DNA from 2 places in the Arthrobacter sp. TJ-178 genome. Region 1 is predicted to be linked to the other one. Evidence: predicted binding sites of a transcription regulator. Region 1 holds the regulator's gene; the other holds the start of a gene.
What was found. The regulator HrcA, encoded in region 1, represses chaperone genes, less so after heat shock. The targets are predictions, from matches to a motif close to TTNGCACTCGNNNNNNNCGAGTGCNAA.
Positions count from the first base shown of each region.

Region 2: a site for HrcA is predicted at 3,269-3,295, ahead of groES (co-chaperone GroES). Genes of this name have one in related genera too.

Region 1 is NZ_JBZCNK010000004.1:33,833-43,525, forward strand. It holds gene ybeY (rRNA maturation RNase YbeY) at 1-6, opposite strand, end outside; gene AC4D2Q_RS11715 (PhoH family protein) at 3-1,052, opposite strand; gene AC4D2Q_RS11720 (GerMN domain-containing protein) at 1,302-2,243, shown strand; gene AC4D2Q_RS11725 (16S rRNA (uracil(1498)-N(3))-methyltransferase) at 2,305-3,069, opposite strand; gene dnaJ (molecular chaperone DnaJ) at 3,071-4,216, opposite strand; gene hrcA (heat-inducible transcriptional repressor HrcA) at 4,351-5,364, opposite strand; gene AC4D2Q_RS11740 (DUF3097 domain-containing protein) at 5,566-6,408, shown strand; gene AC4D2Q_RS11745 (DUF4870 domain-containing protein) at 6,568-6,984, shown strand; gene hemW (radical SAM family heme chaperone HemW) at 7,109-8,341, opposite strand; gene lepA (translation elongation factor 4) at 8,338-9,693, opposite strand, start outside.
Region 2 is NZ_JBZCNK010000001.1:388,096-399,848, forward strand. It holds gene guaB (IMP dehydrogenase) at 1-902, opposite strand, end outside; gene groL (chaperonin GroEL) at 1,141-2,754, opposite strand; gene groES (co-chaperone GroES) at 2,835-3,131, opposite strand; gene AC4D2Q_RS01790 (siderophore ABC transporter substrate-binding protein) at 3,494-4,444, shown strand; gene AC4D2Q_RS01795 (ABC transporter permease) at 4,507-5,565, shown strand; gene AC4D2Q_RS01800 (iron chelate uptake ABC transporter family permease subunit) at 5,558-6,598, shown strand; gene AC4D2Q_RS01805 (iron ABC transporter ATP-binding protein) at 6,595-7,353, shown strand; gene AC4D2Q_RS01810 (hypothetical protein) at 7,486-7,785, shown strand; gene AC4D2Q_RS01815 (MalY/PatB family protein) at 7,888-9,060, opposite strand; gene AC4D2Q_RS01820 (THUMP-like domain-containing protein) at 9,115-10,341, shown strand; gene AC4D2Q_RS01825 (shikimate 5-dehydrogenase) at 10,338-11,150, opposite strand; gene AC4D2Q_RS01830 (glutamate--cysteine ligase) at 11,322-11,753, shown strand, end outside.

The DNA.
Region 1 (9,693 bases):
GCTCATTTGGCGGTTCCCCGTCCTGCACCGCGGCCGGCCGGGGCGGAGCCCTGCGCGCTGCCGCGGCGCGACTCATCCCATTCGCTGTAGGCGGTGACGATGCTGCTCACCAGGGAATGCCGGACGACGTCGGACGCCGACAGTTCGGAGAAGTGCACGTCATCAATGTCGCCGAGGATGTCATGCACGATCCGCAGCCCCGAAGCGGTTCCGCCGGGCAGGTCAACCTGCGTCACGTCGCCGGTCACCACCATCTTGGAGCCGAAGCCAAGGCGGGTCAGGAACATCTTCATTTGTTCGGGGGTGGTGTTCTGGGCCTCGTCCAGGATGATGAACGCGTCATTGAGGGTGCGGCCGCGCATGTACGCCAACGGAGCAACTTCAATGGTTCCGGCGGCCATGAGCCGCGGGATGGAATCGGGGTCCATCATGTCGTGCAGTGCGTCGTACAGCGGACGGAGGTAGGGGTCGATCTTGTCGCTGAGCGTTCCGGGGAGGAAGCCCAGGCGTTCTCCGGCCTCCACTGCGGGACGGGTCAGGATGATCCGGCTGACTTCCTTCTGCTGGAGCGCCTGGACCGCCTTGGCCATGGCGAGGTACGTCTTTCCCGTACCGGCCGGCCCGATCCCGAACACGATGGTGTTCTCATCGATGGCGTCCACGTAGTTCTTCTGGTTCAGCGTCTTGGGCCGGATGGTGCGGCCGCGCGTGGAGAGGATGTTCTGGGTCAAGACCTCCGCGGGGCGCTGGGCACTCTGGTCCCGGAGCATGGTGATCAACTGCTCCATGAGCTGCGGGGTGACCTTGGTCTGGCTGCGGGCGAGCACCCGGACTTCATTGACGAGACGGAGCGTTAGTTCAACCACCGGGGCCGGACCCGAAATCGAAAGCTCGTTGCCGCGTACGTGCAGGCTGGCCTCCGGGTAAGCGGCCTCAATAATCTTGAGTGCCTCGTCATTGGCGCCCAGCGACTGGACCATGTGCTCGGTTGAATCAAAGATGATGGTCTGGCGATCCAGCCCGATAGTGCCAATTCCTGAGGATTCAGTCATATGTTCGGCCTTCCCAGGCCTTTCATCGCCCCTTTGCAGAGTGTGTTGGAGAAGCAGTGTGTCAATAGACAGTCACCTCAATATTACTTGATGCCTCAGCGCTCGTCTGCTCCCATTTATTCCGCTTTGAGCCGGAACCGGCACGTCTCAATCAGGTCTCAGTCCGGTCGCAGGACGGTTAAGACCGCCGGTCCGGGGTTCCCGGTGTGCCAAGCTGGAAAGCGACCCATCGGCGAAAGGAGGAAATACGTGCGCGCAATTTCGCAGCACCGGCATCTGTTGCGTCCCAGGAATCTTCTGGGCATGGCGGCCGCTTCCTCCCTTTTTCTGAGTGGCTGCGGGGTGGTTGCGGTTACTCCCACCACCACCATGCCCACCCAGTTCAGCGAGGCCGCGGGCTCACTGGCCGCCCCGCTGGGAACTACTCCCCCGTCCGAAGGAAAGCCTGCTCCGGGCCGCCTGCCCGTGTACTGGCTCGGCCTGAACGGTGACAACGTCTTCCTCTACCGCGAGTTCCTGCCGGCCGAGTCCAGCAGCGACCCCATTGTTGAGGCGGTCCTGGCGATGACCGCAGGCAGCCCGCTGGATTCGGACTATTTCAACCCCTGGAACAAGGCCGGAAGAGTAACCGCCTCCATCTCCGGCAAGAACATCATTACCGTGGACATCTCCGCCGACGCCTTCAAGGCTTCGCTGGATGCCGGAATCGCCCACCGTGCCGTCCAGCAGCTCGTTTACACGGCCACTGCTGCGGCATCAAATGCAGGTCTCACCACGGTGGGCCATGACCCGCAGGTGGTGCTGCTGGTGGACGGCATGGCGGGCTACCGGGCATTCGGCCATGAAGTCCTGGAAGGGCAGATCGAGCGTGACCCGGCTTTGATGGCCCCCATCTGGATTATTGATCCGCAGGAAGGGTCTTCGTCGCAGTCCGCCCTGACGGTCCACGGCACCGCATTGTCCGAGGGCGGCCAGCTCTCCTGGCGGGCGGAACCCATTGTGGACGGCCGTCCGGCCGAGGACGCCGTGCAGACCGGTTATGCGGAACTGCAGGACCCCGCGGGAGGAACCTCCCTGTTCAGCTTTACCGCCGAGCTTCCGCCGGGCGAGTACAAGGTGAGCGTCTTCCACGGCTCAGGCCGGCAGGACGAGGACTCCAAGCGCGTCACCATCCATTCCCCGGCCCAGTAACAGCCCGGAGCCCAGTAACAGCCCAGTGACTCGGGCCGCCGGACCGGCGGCCCGAGTTCGCCTACCAGCGGCCGAGCGCGTGGTTCAGGACGGCCAGCGCCGCCGGTCCGGCCGTGGAGGAGCGCAGCACATGCGATCCCAGCCGAACCGCCACGGCGCCGCCTGCGCGGAGCAGATCAACTTCGGCGCTGCTGATGCCGCCCTCGGGGCCCACAACGACCGCGATGCTCAGCGGCCGGCCGCCGTTTTGGCGGCGTGCTTCGTCCACCGCCGGCACCAGGGCGCCGTCGGCTTCTTCATGAAGCACCAGGACCAGATCCACGTCCGCCAGCCTCCGGACCAGGGCCTTGGTGTCCAGCATCTCCTCAGCCTCGGGAATCTGTGAGCGGCGGGACTGCTTGGCCGCCGCCGTGAGGATTGCCTGCCATTTCATCCGGCCCTTGGACGCCTTATCCGCACGCCAGCGGACAATGCTGCGCTCGGACTGCCAGGGGATGACCCCGTGCACGCCCAGCTCGGTGGCCGCTTCAATGGCCTGCTCGTCCCGGCCGCCCTTGGCGAGGGCCTGCACGAGCAGCAGCCTGTCCGCGGCCTCATTTTCCTCGGTGACGGCCTCCACGGAGACCTCCAGCCTGGACGGTTCAGCGGCGGCAACGGTGCCTGTCAGCCGGCGGCCGGCGCCGTCCACAATGTCCACCTGCTCGCCCCGGGCCAACCGCTTCACGGCGACGGCGTGGTGCGCCTCGGGTCCTTCTAGCACAAACACGGAGCCGGGCCCGGCGGAGCGGACAGCATCCGGTTCACCGAAGAAAATGGGGTTGGTCATCTCAGTGGTTGCCGAGGCGGTCCCGGAGCCGGGCAAAGACGCCGGATCCGTTTCCGGCCAGGCGGCCCTCTGCGTATTCCTCGCCGCGCAGTTGTGCCAGCTTGCGCAGCAGTTCCTCCTGCTCGCCGTCCAGCTTCTGCGGGGTTTCCACGTGCAGGTGGACCAGCAGGTCGCCGCGGCCGTAACCGCGCAGGTGCGTCACGCCGAGTCCCTTGAGGGTGGTGATCTCCCCTGATTGGGTGCCTGCCTTGACCGCAATCTCGCGGTCGCCGTCGAACGTTTCAAAATTGATGTTGGAGCCGAGGGCGGCCGCCGTCATCGGAACCGTCAAGGTGGCGTGCAGGTCATCGCCTTCACGGACAAACGTGGGATCGGCATTGACCCGGATTTCCACGTACAGATCGCCCTGGGGCCCGCCGGCCGTGCCGGCTTCGCCCTGTCCGCCCAGCTGGATGCGGGTACCGGTGGCAACACCGGCGGGGATCTTGATGTTCAGGGTGCGGCGGCTGCGGACGCGGCCTTCGCCGGCGCACTCGTGGCACGGGTCCGGAATGACCGTTCCGTAGCCCTGGCAGGATCCGCAGGGCGCGGTGGTCATGACCTGGCCGAGGATGGAGCGCACGGCGCGCTGCACCTGGCCGGTGCCGTGGCAGATGTCGCAGGTGCGCGGCGAGGTGCCCGGCTGGCAGCAGCTTCCGTCGCAGGTGGGGCAGGTGACGGCCGTGTCCACTTCGATCTTCTTGTTGGTGCCGAAAACGGCATCCTTCAGGTCGATGCGAACGTTGATCAGGGCGTCCTGGCCGCGGCGTGTGCGGGACGCCGGGCCCCGGCCGCCGCCGCCGGCTGCTCCGCCGAAGAACGTGTCGAAGATGTCCTGGAATCCGAAGCCCTGGCCGCCGAAGCCGGCGCCCCCGCCGCCGAAACCGTTGTCATTGCCGTTTTCGTTTCCGGTGGTGTCATAGATCCGGCGCTTCTGCGGGTCGGCGAGGACCTCATATGCGTGGGTGACGGCCTTGAACTCGTCCTGCGCTCCGGGAGCCGGGTTGACGTCCGGGTGCAGCTTGCGGGCAAGCTTCCGGTACGCCTTCTTGATTTCTTCTCCCGTGGCATCGCGTTCGACGCCAAGGACCTGGTAGTGATCGCTCACTCGTGCACATCGCTTCCTGTAATTGGCAGTATCCGCGTTCTCCGCGCCGCCCTCGGTTCGAAGGCGTCCGCCGGCCGGTGCCGCCCGCTGGCGGCCGCAGCCGGTGTACTGCTGATGTATTCTCTAACGCTTTTCTAGTTGTTCAAGATCCGGGAAAGATAACGGGCCACGGCCCGGACCGTGGCCATGGTGTTGGGGTAGTCCATGCGCGTGGGGCCGAGCACCCCCACCTTTGCCGAAGCATCGGGTCCGTAACCCGTGGCAACCACCGATGCTTCGGAGAGGGAACCGTGCGGGTTCTCACGCCCGATCCGGACAGAGACACCCCGGGCGTCCTGCTCCATTTCCGACAACAACCGGAGCATGACGACTTGTTCCTCAAGTGCCTCCAGAATCGGACCGATTGTCAGGGGAAAGTCTACTGTGGAGCGCGCCAGGTTGGCGGTGCCGGCCATGACCATGCGGTCTTCGCGGTTGATTCCGGCCAGCTGTTCCAGGGCGTGGGCCAGCGCGGCGGCGTTGCGGCGCTTGCGGGCCGGAACCAGGGCCAGGCAGTCGGCCAGCTGGCCGGTGATGCGGGTCAGCGGGGTTCCGCCGAGCGTAGACAGGAAGTGCTGGCGCAGCTCCAGCAGGTCCGGCTCGGTGACCTGCTCCGGAACGGTGATGACGCGCTGCTCCACCCGACCGGTGGTGGAGATCAGGACCACCAGCACCTGCGCCGGGGCCAGGAGGACAAATTCGATGTGCCGGACCTGGGCGTTGCCCAGATGCGGATACTGCAGCACCGCCACCTGGTTGGTCAGCTGCGAAAGCAGCCGGACGGTCCGTTCCATGACGTCGTCAAGGTCTTCCGCACCCTCAAGCAGGGACTGAATGGCCCGGCGCTCAGCCGCAGACAGCGGCTTGACGTCTGAAATCTGGTCCACGAACAGGCGGTAGCCCTTGTCAGTGGGGATGCGGCCGGCCGAAGTGTGCGGCGCAACAATCAGGCCCTCTTCTTCAAGGGCGGCCATGTCATTGCGGATAGTGGCGCTGGAGACCCCCAGCTGATGGCGCTCCACCAGTGCCTTGGAACCCACCGGCTCGCGCGAATGGACGTAGTCCTCAACAATGGCCCGGAGCACCTCGAGTCTGCGTGGTTCACTCATGGTTTTCCCTCCCTCGCTGACGGCCAACGGATTAGCACCACCGGATTAACATTGCACTGAAGAACGGCGGTTAGCACTCACCATGCTCAAGTGCTAAGTCTAATACGGATCGGCGGCGTTGCTAGCATTGAAGCTCCCGTGCCCGCGTCCGCGGAACGGACTCGGAAACCAGCCGGAGCACCCAGAGTGAGGACTACACCCGTGTCGAATTTTTCGTGGGGGCCGCAGGACATCAGCGCCCCGGCCCGGCGCGTGCTGCCCAAGGTGGGAGCCGAAATGGGCCTGGTGCTCGAGGACGTGCAGACCGGGTGGGTGGGCGCCGTCGTGCGGGTGGAGAAATCCGGCGGACTGCACCTGATGGTGCTGGAGGACCGCCGCGGCAAGACCAAGTCCTTTGAGCTGGGCTTCGGGTTCCTGCTCGACGGCGAGCCGGTGGAGGTGGTTCCCGCGGTGAAGGCCGCGGCGCCGGTATCGCGGCGGACGGCGTCGGGCTCGGTGCGGGTGGACAATGTGCGGGCGCGGACCGCCCGGGCCAGCCGCATCTGGGTGGAAGGAAAGCACGACGCCGAGCTGGTGGAAAAAGTATGGGGCGATGACCTGCGCGTGGAGGGAATCGTGGTTGAGCCGCTCCACGGCGTGGATGACCTGCAGGCCGCGGTCCGCGACTTTGCTCCGGGACCGGGCCGCCGGCTGGGGATCCTGGTGGATCACCTGGTGGCCGGCTCCAAGGAATCCCGGATTGCCGCCGAAGCCATGGCGGTTCCGGGTGCACGCGGCAACGTGCTGATTGTGGGCCACCCCTATGTGGACGTTTGGCAGGCCATCAAGCCCGGAACCATCGGGCTGTCCGCCTGGCCGGTGGTGCCCCGGCACGAGGACTGGAAAACCGGAATCCTCAAGGGCCTGGGCTGGCCCCACCGCGACCACACCGACGTGGCGGTTGGCTGGAAAAAACTCCTGGGAAGCGTAAGCTCCTATTCCGATCTGGAACCGTCGCTGCTGGGGCGGGTGGAGGAAGTCATTGACTTCCTGACCGTCCCCTAGCGGCCGGCAGCCGCCGCGCCGTTGCGGGCTGCGGGCTCCGGAGCCGCTACCCTAGATGAGAAATACCGCAGCCGGCCGACCCCGATCCGTACAGTCTCACCGGGAACCAGAGGCGAAGACCCACGAGTCCAGAGTCAAAAGGAAACAGCAGTGTCGAATATCCGTTCCAATCCCCAGCCCCAGCCCAGTGAACGGGGCGGGGAGCGTCCCGCATATCAGGGCGCCCCGGCAAATGCACTGCCCCTGACCGCGTCCGAGGACCGGCAGTGGGCAACCGTGGCCCACTTCGGCGGGATCCTGGGCTTCATTCCGTCAATGATCATCTATTTGGTCTTCCGCTACCGCGGACCGTTCACGGCACAGGAGTCCAAGGAGGCGCTGAACTTCACCCTGCCTCCCACCCTCATTGCCCTGCTGGCGTGGCTGCTGTCCTTCATTCCGGTGATCGGCGGGTTCTTCGCCCTTGTGAACGCCCTGCTGTGGGTTGCCATTGCAGTGTCCTCGATGATCGCCGGCATTGAGGTTAACCGCGGACGCCCGTACCGCTACCGCTGGAACCTGCGCCGCATCCCCTAGCCTGCGCTGCCGGCGGACAACTGCCCGCGGCAGAGAAAAGGGCCCCCGGGCCGGCAGTTTTGCCGGCCCGGGGGCCCTTTTCCGCGTTCAGGACTGTGTCAGCGCTGTGCCTTTAGCACGCAGGTCAGTCCGGCAGCAGGCGGCGCACGACGGCGTCCGCGAGCAGGCGGCCCTTGGTTGTCAGCAGCACGCGGCCTGTCAGCGCAGCCTTGGGGTCCACCAGGCCGTCCGCCATCAGGCCCGCAACGGCCAGCCGGCCTGCTTCCATCAGCCGGGACAGTTCCAGCCCCTCGGCCAGCCGCGTGCGCAGCATGATGTCTTCCACGTACCGGGTTTCGGCGTCGAGCGTTTCGCGCCCGACGGCGGGTGACTCCCCTGCCGCGATGCGCTGGGCGTAGGCCGTGGGGTGCTTGGCGTTCCACCAGCGCACGCCGCCGGCGTGGGAGTGGGCACCGGGGCCGATCCCCCACCAGTCGTCGCTGCGCCAGTAGGCCAGGTTGTGGCGGCACTGGTCAGCCGGAGTCCGGGCCCAGTTGCTGACCTCGTACCAGGACAGGCCCGCGGCCGCCATCATTTCATCCGCCACCAGGTATTTGTCCGCGTGGTCGTCATCGTCGATGGGCGGCACTTCGCCGCGCCGCATGCGCGCTGCGAGCTTGGTGCCCTCCTCGATGATCAGGGCGTAGGCGGAAATGTGGTCCGGCTCGTAGCTCAGGGCTTCATTGACGGAGACCTTCCAGTCCTCCATCGACTCCCCGGGCGTCCCGTAGATGAGGTCTACGCTCACGTTCAGTCCGGCGTCGCGCGCCCATTTCACGGCCTCCGGAACGCGCGACGGCGTATGCGTGCGGTCCAGGACGGCCAGGACGTGCGGAACGGCCGACTGCATGCCGAAGGACACGCGGGTGAATCCGGCGTCGGCCAGCAGCTGCAGGGACTGCGGAGTGACGGAGTCCGGGTTGGCCTCGGTGGTGACCTCGGCGCCGGGCGCCAGGCCCCACGCGTCGACGGCCGTTTTCAGGATGCCGGCCAGGTCCTCGGCGGGCAGCAGGGTGGGCGTGCCGCCGCCGAAGAAGACGGTGCCCATCGGCCGCTCGGGCATCCCGGAGCGGCGCAGTGCGTCCGCGGCGAAAACCACTTCACGGGCGGCTGTGGCGCCGTAGGCGTCCTGCGAGGCGCCGCCGCCAAGCTCCGTGGCGGTGTAGGTGTTGAAATCGCAGTAGCCGCAGCGGACGGAGCAGAACGGAATGTGGACGTAGAGCCCAAAGTTCCGGTCCGCGGCTCCGTCCGCGGCCTGTGCGGGCAGGAGACCGTCGGCCGGTGCCGGGTCTCCGAGGGGTAATGCGCTGGGTGTCACTTCTTGGCTTTGTCCTTGGAGTCGTCGGAGGAAAGTGCAGCCACAAAAGCTTCCTGGGGAACTTCAACGCGTCCCACCATCTTCATGCGCTTCTTGCCTTCCTTCTGCTTTTCCAGCAGCTTGCGCTTACGGCTGATGTCACCGCCGTAGCACTTGGCGAGCACGTCCTTGCGGATGGCGCGGATGGATTCGCGGGCAATGATCCGGGAGCCGATGGCAGCCTGAATGGGCACCTCGAACTGCTGGCGCGGAATGAGTTCGCGCAGCTTCCCGGTCATCATCACGCCGTAGGCGTAGGCCTTGTCCTTGTGGGTGATGGAGCTGAAAGCGTCCACCTGTTCGCCCTGGAGCAGGATGTCCACCTTGACCAGGTCGGCAACCTGGTCGCCGTCGGCCTTCCAGTCCAGCGAGGCATAGCCGCGGGTCTTGGACTTGAGGATGTCGAAGAAGTCGAAGACGATCTCGGCCAGCGGGAGGCGGTACCGGATTTCCACCCGGTCCTCGGAGAGATAGTCCATGCCGCCCAGGACTCCGCGGCGGGCCTGGCACAGCTCCATGATGGCGCCGACAAATTCGTTCGGCGCCAGGATGGTGGCAGAGACCATCGGCTCGCGGACCTCTTTGATCTTGCCTTCGGGGTACTCGCTGGGGTTGGTCACGGTGACCACCTTTTTGTCCTCCAGCGTCACCTCGTACTCCACGTTGGGCGCGGTGGAGATCAGGTCCAGGTTGTACTCGCGCTCGAGCCGTTCACGGGTGATTTCCAGGTGCAGCAGGCCCAGGAAGCCCACGCGGAAACCGAAGCCCAGCGCCGCCGACGTCTCGGGTTCATAGACCAGCGCGGCGTCATTGAGCATCAGCTTTTCCAGCGCCTCGCGCAGCACCGGGTAATCCGCGCCGTCGATGGGGTACAGCCCGGAGAACACCATGGGCTTGGGATCTGCGTAGCCGGGCAGCGATTCCGTGGCCGGCTTGGCCAGGTTGGTGACGGTGTCGCCGACCTTGGAGAGGCGAACGTCCTTCACACCGGTGATCAGGTAGCCCACCTCGCCGACGCCCAGTCCCTTGGAGGGAGTGGGTTCCGGGGAACTGACGCCGATTTCCAGGAGTTCGTGGCTGGCACGGGTGGACATCATCTGGATGCGTTCGCGCGGCGACAGGGAACCGTCAATCACGCGGACATAGGTGACCACTCCGCGGTAGGTGTCATACACGGAGTCGAAGATCATGGCGCGGGCGGGAGCGTTGGGGTCGCCCTGCGGTGCCGGAATCTCGCGGACAATCTGGTCCAGCAGGGCCTCGACGCCGACGCCGGTCTTGCCGGAAACCCGCAGGACGTCCGCCGGATCGCC
Region 2 (11,753 bases), on a different contig from region 1:
GCGTCGATCAGGGCCTGCGCGCCCTCGCGGGTGGCCGCCTGTCCGCCGATGATGTCCACGTGCGCAACGGCGGGGTCCTTTTTCAGGCGGGCGATCATGTCCAGCACGCCTGCACTGTGGCCGTTGGCGGTGTCCACCACGAGGATGTCCACGCCGGCTTCAACCAGGGTCATTGCGCGCTCGTAGCCGTCACCGAAGAAGCCGATGGCGGCACCGACCCGGAGGCGGCCTTCCTCGTCCTTGGTGGCCAGCGGGTACTGCTCGGCCTTGTCGAAGTCCTTGACCGTGATGAGTCCCTGCAGGCGGCCGGCGTCGTCGACCAGCGGCAGCTTCTCGATGCGGTGCTTGCCCAGCAGCTCCATGGTCTCTTCGGCGCTGATGCCCACGCGCCCGGTAATCAGGGGCATGCGGGTCATGACTTCGTTGACCTTGCGGCGGGGGTAGTCTGCCCGCGGAATGAAGCGGGTGTCGCGGTTGGTCACAATGCCCAGGAGCTTGTTCTCTGCGTCTACGACCGGCAGGCCGGACACACGGAAATGCGCACACAGGTCATCGAGTTCCTGCAGGGTGGCGTCCGGGGAAATGGTGACCGGGTTGGTGATCATCCCGGATTCGCTGCGCTTGACGCGGTCCACATGCTCAGCCTGGTCCGGAATGGACAGGTTGCGGTGGATAACGCCGAGGCCGCCCTGGCGGGCCATGGCGATGGCCATGCGGGATTCCGTGACCGTGTCCATGGCAGCGGAAAGCAGCGGCGTGTGCACGGTGATCCGCTTGGACAGCCGTGAGGAGGTGTCCGCCTCGGACGGGATGACGTCCGTAGGGCCGGGCAGCAGCAGGACGTCGTCGTAGGTCAGGCCGATGAAGCCGAACGGGTCATGCTCTGGGGACTGCTGGCTCAAAACTGCGCCTCTTTCGCGAAGGACCGGAGGGATGGAGAAATGGAAGAAAAAGCCGGAGAACGGACCGGCGGGCTTCTTACCATCCTAAAACGAAAGACGGCCGGTCCCTATTCCAAATCCTTACTGGTGGCATCCATCACAGCGGTTCCGCCCCCTGCTGCGGAGGGGCAGATCCCCGGACACGCGAAAGCCCCGGTGCCGCACGGGTTTTCCGCGGGCACCGGGGCTAACAGGTCACCTAGTGCTGGTGGCCGTTGCTTTCGTCGTCGTCGTCGGCCGGCTTCTCCACCACAAGAGCTTCGGTGGTGAGGACCAGCGCGGCGATGGACGCAGCGTTGCGCAGGGCGGAACGGGTGACCTTGACCGGGTCAATGATGCCGGCCTCGATCAGGTTCTCGTACACGCCGGTGGCGGCGTTGAAGCCGTTGTTGACCTCGAGGTCGGTGACCTTGGCGACAACAACCATGCCTTCGGCACCGGCATTTTCGGCGATCCAGCGCAGCGGCTGTGCCAGGGCGCGGCGCACCAGGCCCACTGCAGTGGCGGCGTCGCCCTCAAGCTTGAGGACCTCGGGATCGGTGTCCAGGGCCTTGGCAGCGTGGACCAGCGCGGAACCGCCGCCGGCCACAATGCCCTCTTCCAGGGCAGCACGCGTCGAGGACACAGCGTCTTCGATGCGGTGCTTCTTTTCCTTCAGCTCAACCTCGGTGGCTGCGCCAACCTTGATCACGCCGATGCCGCCGGAAAGCTTGGCCAGGCGTTCCTGCAGCTTTTCGCGGTCCCAGTCGGAGTCCGTGCGTTCGATTTCGGCACGGATCTGGGCGACGCGGTCCGCGACGTCGGATTCCGAGCCGGTTCCGTCAACAATGGTGGTGCTGTCCTTGGTGACCGTGATGCGGCGGGCGGAGCCCAGCACCTCCAGGCCAACCTGGTCCAGCTTCAGGCCCAGGTCCGGGGAGACAACCTGCGCACCCGTGAGGGTGGCGATGTCCTGCATCATGGCCTTGCGGCGGTCACCGAAACCGGGGGCCTTGACGGCAACCACGTTCAGGGTGCCGCGGATCTTGTTGACCACCAGGGTCGACAGGGCTTCGCCTTCGATGTCTTCGGCGATGATGAACAGCGGCTTGGAGGCCTGCAGTGCCTTTTCCAGCAGCGGCAGGAACTCGGCCACGGAGGAAATCTTGCCGGAGTTGATCAGGATCAGCGCGTCTTCGAGGACGGCTTCCTGACGCTCCGGATCGGTCACGAAGTACGGGGACAGGTAACCCTTGTCGAACTGCATGCCCTCGGTGATGACCAGTTCGGTCTGGGTCGAGGAGGATTCCTCGATGGTGATGACGCCGTCCTTGCCGACGGTGTCAAAAGCCTTGGCCAGCAGCTCGCCGATCTCCATGCTCTGCGCGGAGATGGCAGCGACGTGCGCAACCTGGTTGCCTTCAACTTCCTTGGCGTTTTCCAGCAGGCGTGCGGCCACTGCTTCCACAGCAGTCTCCATGCCGCGCTTGAGCTGGCCCGGAGCTGCGCCTGCAGCAACGTTGCGCAGGCCTTCCTTGACCAGGGCCTGGGCCAGGACGGTGGCCGTGGTGGTGCCGTCGCCGGCAACATCGTTGGTCTTGGTGGCGACTTCCTTGGCCAGCTGTGCGCCGAGGTTCTCGTACGGATCGTCCAGCTCAACTTCACGGGCGATGGTCACGCCGTCGTTCGTGATGGTGGGAGCGCCCCAGGTCTTGGCGAGCACTACGTTGCGGCCGCGCGGGCCGAGGGTCACCTTGACGGTGTTGGCCAGCTTGTCGACGCCGGCCTCCAGCGAGCGGCGGGCGGAGTCGTTGAACTCCAATTGCTTTGCCATGTGTGTGTCCTTTCCGACAGCTACATCTGCACCTGCATCAGAAAACCCCGGCCAGATTGGCCGGGGCTTCCCTTTTTCAACTACTTAACGACGATGGCCAGCACGTCGCGGGCGGACAGCACCAGGTACTCCTGGCCGCCGTGCTTGACTTCAGTTCCGCCGTACTTGGAGTAGATGACAACGTCACCTTCGGAAACATCCACGGGAACGCGGTTGCCGTTGTCATCAACGCGGCCGGGGCCTACTGCAACAACTTCGCCCTCCTGGGGCTTTTCCTTTGCAGTGTCCGGGATGACGAGGCCGGAAGCAGTGGTCTGCTCGGCTTCGAGGGGGCGGACAACAATGCGATCCTCAAGGGGCTTAATCGAGACCGACACTCGGGCTCTCCTTTGCGTAGTTACTAACGGATGGGGACCGTCGGTGGGCGCTGGCCGTCGTCGCGGTGCCGGTTGGCGCTTCCCTCGGGAATTAGCACCCTCCCTAGGAGAGTGCTAGGTCCGACTTTATGCAAGGGCTGGCACTCGGTCAAGGCGAGTGCCAATTTTCGCGGCATTCAGTGCCGCGGGGAGAATATGCGTTACCTCATGAGATGCCAAAGTTGCTTAGGCTGTCCTAACAAGGTAGTTTTCAAAGGCGCGCAGAATTAGCAAATGTTTTTGTGTCCTAATGAAAATATCTGTCCTATTGGTGGGGTTCCCCACCGGGCCGGACGATCGACCCAAGCAGTTGGAGCCCTACCGTGAAAACTCCCACCAAGTCCCGCCTTGTTGCCGGGACCGTATTTGCTTCCCTTCTTGCGCTGAGCGCCTGCGGATCGGAAACCGAAGCCTCGGCGGATGCCTCGGCCGAGCCGTCCATGATCACCGTGGAGCACGCCCAGGGCAGCACCGAGGTTCCGGTCAATCCTGAAACCGTGTACACCTTTGACCTGGGTGCGCTGGACACCATGGATGCCCTCGACGTCGATGTCGACGGTGTCCCTGCCGCCACGTATCCCGAAAGCCTCTCCAAGTACGCCGGAGACGAGTACGCGAAGATCGGCAGCATGAAGGAGCCGGACTTCGAAGCCATCAGCGAAGGCGACCCGGACCTGATCATCATCTCCGGCCGTGTTGCGGGCTCCTATGAGGAACTCAGCAAGATTGCCCCCACCATCGACCTCAGCGTGGACGCTGCGGATTCCATCAATTCCTTCAAGGAAGCGGCAGGCACCCTGGGCCGCATCTTCGAGAAGGAAGACACGGTTGAGGAAAAGCTCGCCGCGATCGACAAGCGCATCGAGGAAACCAAACCCGTTGCAGCGGAGGCCGGCACCGGCCTGATCGTCATGACCAGCGGCGGTGAAATGACCGCCTACGGCGCCGGTTCCCGTTTCGGCATCATCCACGACGTCCTCGGTGTAACACCGGTGGCCGACATCAAGCACGAGGGCTCCCACGGCGAGTCCATCACCGCGGAATTCATTGCCAGCCAGAATCCCGACCACCTGTTTGTGATTGACCGCGACGTCGCCGTGGGCCAGAGCGGCGAGGCCGCTTCCGCCGTGATGAGCAATGAGCTCGTGGACGGCACCAAGGCCGCGAAGAACGGCAACATCACGATGCTGGATGCCTCCAGCTGGTACCTCGTCGGATACGGGCTGAACAACGTGGACAGCATGGTTTCCACCGTTCAGGACGCCGTCTCCTAACCCTCTCTCACCGTTTGGGTTCCGGCGCCGGCGCCGGAACCCAAACGAGACCGGACAGAATTATGAGCGCCGCCGCCGTGCCCGCCCCCAGCCAGGTTCCTCCCCCGGCACCGATTCCACCCTCCGCCGCCGCGGCCCCCCGACGACGGCGGCTTCCGCGTACCGCTGCAAGCCTTGCCCTGGGTGCCGCTGCGGTCCTGGTGCTGGCCGTGGCCAGCATGTTCGTGGGGGTCAGCGACGTCTCCCTGTCCTCGCTGCTGTCCGGCGACCCGGTTGCCTGGCAGGTGTTCTGGGTCAGCCGGGTTCCCCGCACCCTCAGCGTCATCCTTGCGGGCACGGCGCTGAGCGTCGCCGGGCTGATCATGCAGCTGATGGCCCGCAACAAGTTCGTGGAACCGGGCACGGTGGGCACCGTGGAATCGGCGTCGCTGGGTATTTTGGTGGTCACCGTCCTGCTGCCCGGCGCGTCCCTGATGATGAAAATGTCCACGGCCACGGTGTTTGCCATGGCCGGGACCGCCTTGTTCCTGCTCATCCTGCGCCGCCTTCCGCTGCGCAACACCCTCCTTGTTCCCCTGGTGGGCATCATGCTCGGCGGCGTCATTTCCGCTGTCACCACTTTTTTCGCCTACCGCACGGATCTGCTGCAAACCCTGAACAGCTGGATGGTCGGGGACTTCTCCGGTGTCCTGCGCGGCCGCTATGAGCTGCTGTGGATCGTTGGAATCCTCACCGTCATCGGTTACCTGGCGGCGGACCGCTTCACGGTTGCCGGCATGGGCGCGGATTTCACCACCAATCTGGGCCTGAACTACAACCGGGTGATGGCCCTGGGCCTGGTCATCGTGTCCCTGATCAGCGCCGTCGTCGTTGTCAGCGTGGGCTCCATTCCGTTCCTGGGCCTGATAGTTCCCAATCTGGTGTCCCTGCTGATCGGTGACAATGTCCGGCGGGCCGTGCCCTGGGTGGCGGTCTTCGGCGCCGGGTTTGTGCTCGCCTGCGACATCATCGGGCGCACCATCCGCTACCCGTATGAAATTCCGGTGGGCGTGATCGTTTCCGCCATCGGCAGCGTCCTGTTCCTGTACCTGCTCCTGCGAAAGCGTGCCTCCCGTGGCTGAATCCGGCACCAAATCCGGCACTGAAGCCCCCACCAGCCCGCTTCCCACCGCCCTTGTCTCGCACCGCCGGCACCCGGTGCGGTCCCTGCCGCCCAAGTTCTGGATCATCACGCTCGGAATTGCCGCCGCCGCCCTCGTGGCCCTCTTCATGACCATCGAGCTGCGCGGCAACCTCGGATACATCCTTCCCCGCCGCGCCGTCAAGGTTGCCTCCATGATCCTGGTGGCCTATGCCGTGGGCGTGTCCACCGTGCTCTTCCAGACGGTGACCTGCAACCGCATCCTGACGCCGTCGATCATGGGCTTTGACGCCCTTTATGTGCTGCTGCAGACCGTTCTGGTCTTTGTCCTCGGCGGGCAGTTTGTCCTCACCATGTCCGAACCGCTGCGCTTTGTCATCGAAATCGTGCTGATGGTGGGTTTCTCATTCCTGCTCTACCGCTGGCTGTTTACCGGCGGCGGCAGGTCCCTGCACCTCATGCTGCTGGTGGGCATCATTTTCGGCACCATGTTCCGCGGCTTTTCCTCCCTGCTGCAGCGGCTGATCGACCCCAGCGAATTCATCATCCTGCAGGATCTGTTCTTTGCGTCCTTCAACAACGTGGACAGCGCGCTGCTGGGGTACTCCGCCGCCGCCGTGGTGCTGGTCAGCATCCCGGCCTGGCGGATGCGCCGGTCCTTCGATGTGCTGGCACTGGGCCGGGACACCGCCGTCAACCTTGGCGTGAACCATACCCGCGCTGTTACCGCCACGTTGGTGATCTGCTCCGTGCTGGTGGCAGTCTCCACCGCCCTGGTGGGTCCGGTGACGTTCTTCGGCCTGCTCGTTGCCTCGCTTGCCTACCAGCTGTGCTCCCACTTCCGCCATACGGCGGTGCTTCCCATCGCCGTCCTGCTCGGGATCATTGCCCTGGTGGGCGGACAGCTGGTTCTGGAGCGGATCTTCGCATTCGACACCGCGCTGAGCATCGTCATTGAGTTCGTGGGCGGCATTGTCTTCCTTATCCTGCTGCTGAGAGGCAACGTCAAATGATCTCCGTAACCGGCGTCTCCAAGTCCTACAACGGCCAGATGGTGGTCGACTCCGTCAGCTGCGAGATCAAGGAAGGCGGCATCACCTCCATCATCGGGCCCAACGGCGCCGGAAAATCCACCCTGCTGTCCATGGTTTCCCGGCTGCTGCGGATGGACAGCGGGACCGTGGAAGTGGATGGCTTGGATGTCACGGCAACCCCGGGCAAGGATCTGGCCCGCAAAATGGCCATCCTCCGCCAGGACAACACACTGACGGTCCGCCTCACCGTGCGGGACCTGGTGGGCTTTGGCCGCTACCCGCACAACGGCGGACGGCCCACCGCCGCCGACAAGGCGTTTATCGACGAGGCCATGGCCTACCTGGACCTCACGGCATTGGCGGACCGGTTTGTGGATGAGCTCTCCGGCGGCCAGCGCCAGCGGGCCTTCATTGCCATGGTGCTGGCCCAGGGCACCGATTACCTGCTGCTCGACGAGCCGCTGAACAACCTGGATATGAAGCACTCGGTGGAAATGATGCGCCTGCTGCGCCGGCTCACGGACGACTTCGGGAAAACCGTGGTCCTGGTCATCCACGACATCAACTTTGCCTCCTGCTACTCCGACGACATCATTGCCATGCGCGAGGGCCGGCTGATCCACCAGGGACCCCCGGCGCAGATCATGCAGCCGGCGGTGCTGCGCGACATTTACGACATCGATATCAGGATTGAAGAAATCGACGGCAACCGGATCGGCGTTTACTTCGCCTAGTCCGTTGACCCCGCCCCGCCCAAAGTGGGCTCCGTCTGACGGAGTATCGGGCTCCACCGTTGCGGCGCGCCGCGGGCGCCTTTTAGCGTGGGGATCCGGCCAAAGGGCCGGGCACACCGAGGAAGGCCGTCCATGGAGCCCAAGCTGCGCGTCGTCATCCAGCTCGACATCGATCTGAGCCAGATACGGCTGGTGGTGCGGGGCAGGGTCACGGAACAGAACAGCAGGGTCCTGTATGTGCTGGCCCGCCGCGCCAATGCCACGCTCCCCGGGTTGAACGTGGTGCTGGACCTCCATCAGGCCACGAGTACCCCCGAGGCCCTCTCGGAGCTGCGCCGTACGTCCGAAACCGGGGCGCTGCCCCTTTTGGGCGGGCGAGGGAGCGCAGCTCTTGCGCCGCGGCAGCTGAGCATCCTGGCCCCGGCAGCCTAGCTCCGCCCGGCGTGGCAGCCGGGCCGCCCAGCAAATCCCCCGTAAATGAAGCTGAGCAGGCAGCTGGAGAAGGCGGGCAGCACCCTTCCAGCCTGCCGGTCCTCAGGGCTGGTCGCCGCCCGCTGAAGTCTCCCGCACCCGGGCCAGGCGCGCCACGGCCTCGGTCAGTACCTCCGGTGAGCAGGCAAAGTTCAGCCGGGCAAAGCCCGCCCCCAGCCGGCCGAACTTCAGGCCCGGTTCCAGGGCCACCCGTCCCTGTCCCAATGCCACTGCGGCGGGGTCCGCACCCCAGCCGAGGCCGCGGAAGTCCAGCCAGGCCAGGTAGCCGGCCGACGGCGGACGGTAGGTAACTTCGGGCAGCTCGGCTGCCAGCAGCTCGCCCAGCAGCCGCCGGTTGTCCGTCAGGGAGGCGAGGACGCCCGCGAGCCACGGTCCGCCGTCGTCGTACGCGGCCACCGCGGCGTGCAGTCCCAGGATGGAGGTCCGTGCGGACACCTCCGCCGGCATGGAATCCAGCTGCAGGCGGGTGCGGGCGCTGGAGGCAACCATCACCGCGCACTTGGTTCCGGCGATGTTCCAACCCTTGCTGGCGGCCGTGACGCAGATGCCGAATTCGCGGGCATTGTCCGAGACCGAAAGGTAGGGGGTAAACGTGTTGGGCGCGTAGGTCAGCGGTGCGTGGATCTCATCGCTGATCACGGCAACCCCGTACTTGGCGGACAGGTCCGCGAGCGCGTGCAGGGTTTCCGCGGAGTGCACCATGCCCAGCGGGTTGTGCGGATTGCACAGCAGCAGGGCATCGGCACCGCGGGCAAAGGCCCGTTCCACTGCCGGCAGGTCCAGCTGCCAGCCCCTGCCGGTGAGCAGCAGGGGAACCTCAACCACTGACGCCTCCGCTTCAAGCGGCAGTTCGTAGAACGGCGGGTAGACCGGCGGGGTAATGACCACCGAGCCGTCCACGGGCACGGTTTGGCGCAGGCATTCCACAATGGCCACGCTGACATCGGTGGTGGTCCGCACGTCCCCGGGGTCCGGATTCCAGTCCCAGGTCCGTCCGGCGTACCGGGTAAAGGCTGCGGCAACGGGATCGGGTCCGGCAACGTAGCCCGTGTCCGAGGCAAGGACCCGGCCGATGATCGCCTGCTGCACGGGTTCGGCCAGCGGATAGTCCATTTCCGCCACGAACAGCGGGAGGACGTCAGCCGGATAGGTCTGCCATTTGTAACTGGTGCGCGCACGCAGCACGGACAGCGGTTCGGCGGCAATCTTCGTCATGCCGCCCAACCTACAGCTAACGTGCGCGGCGGCAGAACTACTACGCTGGTAAGCATGCCCGATACCTCCCTTGCCCATGTTCTGACCTCCGAAGGCTGGGAGCTGCTGAACTCCCTGGGCCCGTATCTGGAGTCCGAGTCCTTCAAGCTGAACACTGACCTGCGCAAGGCCGGCCACTCCCCCGACGTCGTCGCCGCCGTCCTCACCCAGGCGAAGCTGCGGATGAAGGCGCGGACCAAATTCGGGCCGTTTGCTGAGCACATGCTGTTCACGGCACCGGGGCTGGAGCAGGCCACCCGCCTGAACGTCGCGGCCCTGCACGCCCAGCGCTATGTCCAGGCCGGGCTGGAGAAGGTTGCGGACCTGGGCTGCGGCATCGGTGCCGACTCCCTGGCCCTGGCCACCCTGGACCGGAAGGTCACAGCCGTGGAGCTGGACGAGATCACCGCCGCTGCCGCAACCATCAACCTCATGCCCTGGCCCAACGCGTCGGTGGTGCAGGGCGCGGCCGAGGACTTTGACCTGAGCGGGTTCGACGGCGTCTGGCTGGATCCTGCCCGCCGCACCACCTCCACCTCGGGCACCACCCGTATTTTTGATCCCGAGGCCTTCTCCCCGCCCCTGTCCTTCGTGGAAGCGCTGGCCGGCCGCGGCCTGCCGGTGGGCGTGAAGATGGGCCCCGGCATCCCGCACGAGGCGCTGCCGGAAAACTGCGAGGTGCAGTGGGTATCCGTGGACGGCGACGTCACCGAGGCCACACTGTGGTTCAACGCCCTGCGCCGTGAAGGTGTCCGCCGGGCGGCCCTGGTGATCGGGCCCAACGGTGCGGCCGAGCTGACCTCGCCCCTGGACTATGCCCCCGGTGAGGAGGATGTTTCAGTCGGCCCCGTGGATGCCTACCTGTATGAGCCCGACGGCGCGGTCATCCGTGCGGGCCTGGTCGCCGACATCGCGCGTTCCCTCGGCGGGCATCTGCTGGATCCGCACATCGCCTACATCGGGGCTCCCGAACTGCTGGAAACCCCCTTTGCCCGTGCCTACAAGGTGCTGGAAGTCCGGCCCTACAACGTCAAGGCGCTCAAGGCCTGGGTCAAGGCCAACGGAATCGGTGTCCTTGACATCAAAAAGCGCGGCATGTCCGTCACGCCCGAAGAAGTGCGCAAGCAGCTGCTGACCGGCTCCGGCAAAGGCCGCAACAAGGCAACCCTGATCCTGACCCGTCTGGGGGAAGACCGGGTGGCGGTTGTGGTGGAGCCGGTACCCGCGCCTGCCCCGGCCTAGGCGCGGGAGAACTCGCTGGCAGCCCGGACCTGTTCCGGGGTCGGGCGCACCCCGGTGTACAGCACAAACTGTTCTTCCGCCTGGATTGCGATCACTTCGGCACCGGTGATCACGGCTTTGCCGGCGGCCCGGGCTGCCGTGATCAGCGGCGTCTCTGCGGGCAGCGCGACGACGTCGAACACCGTGCGCGCGGCAGCCAGCGTGGTCTCGGAGAAGGCCTGGACATTTTCGTGTTCTCCGGCCATACCCAGCGGCGTCACGTTGATGATCAGGTCCGCGGTGCTTTCACCGCTCTCCGGCCGCCAGTTGAAGTCATAGAGATCAGCGAGCGCCCGGCCGCTCGCCTCGTTGCGGGCCGCGATGGTGACGTCCGAGAATCCCGCATCCCGCAGTGCCGCCGCCACAGCCTTGGCCATGCCGCCCGATCCCTGGAGCAGCACCGACCAGGAGACCGGGACATGGTGGTCACGGAGCAGCCGGGCGATGGCGAGGTAATCGGTGTTGTAGGCGGTGAGGACGCCGTCGTCGTTCACTATGGTGTTTACCGACCTGATTGCCTGCGCCGAGGGATCCATCCGGTCCACCAGCGCCATGACGTCTTCCTTGTACGGCATGGAGACCGCACAGCCGCGGATCGGCAGGCCGCGGACGCCCGCGATGGCCTGGGCAAGGTCCGCGGGGGCAAACGCCTTATAGACATAATTCAGGTCCAGCAGGTCATACAGGTAGTTGTGGAAGCGCGTTCCGATGTTTGACGGCCTCGCCGCGAGGGAAATGCACAGCGTCATGTCTTTGTTCAGGATGGGCATGCTCCCATTATGTCCGGGCACTCGCGCGAAGGGGCAGGGCTTCGGCGAGGGGGCGGGCTTCGGGGAGTGGACGGCATCCCGGTTTCCCGCCGCTAGGATTGATTGAGGTTCTCACGCGCTTTGATGCGGGACCGAGTTCCTCCAACGGTTACGTATACAGCAGGAGACAGTTTGCACATCGGTTTCGCCCAGTCGGCACAGTCAACCCTCGGCGTTGAATGGGAGCTGGCACTTGTTGACCGGAAAACCGGCGAGCTGATGTCAGTAGCCGATGAGGTCCTGCGCGGTGTCAGCGCCGCCCACCCGGACATTAACGAAGGCGACGAGCATCCGCACATTAAACAGGAGCTGCTCGAAAACACCGTTGAGCTGGTGACAGGCATCTGCACCACCGTTGCGGACGCCAAGGCGGACCTGACCCGCTCCCTGGAAGTGCTGCGCCGGGTCACCGACCCCATGGGCGTTGAGCTGTTCTGCTCCGGTTCCCATCCGTTCAGTGCGCCGCGCTCGCAGCCGGTCACGGACAAGGAACGCTACGCCAAGCTGATTGACCGCACGCAGTGGTGGGGCCAGCAGATGCTCATCTACGGAGTGCACGTCCAC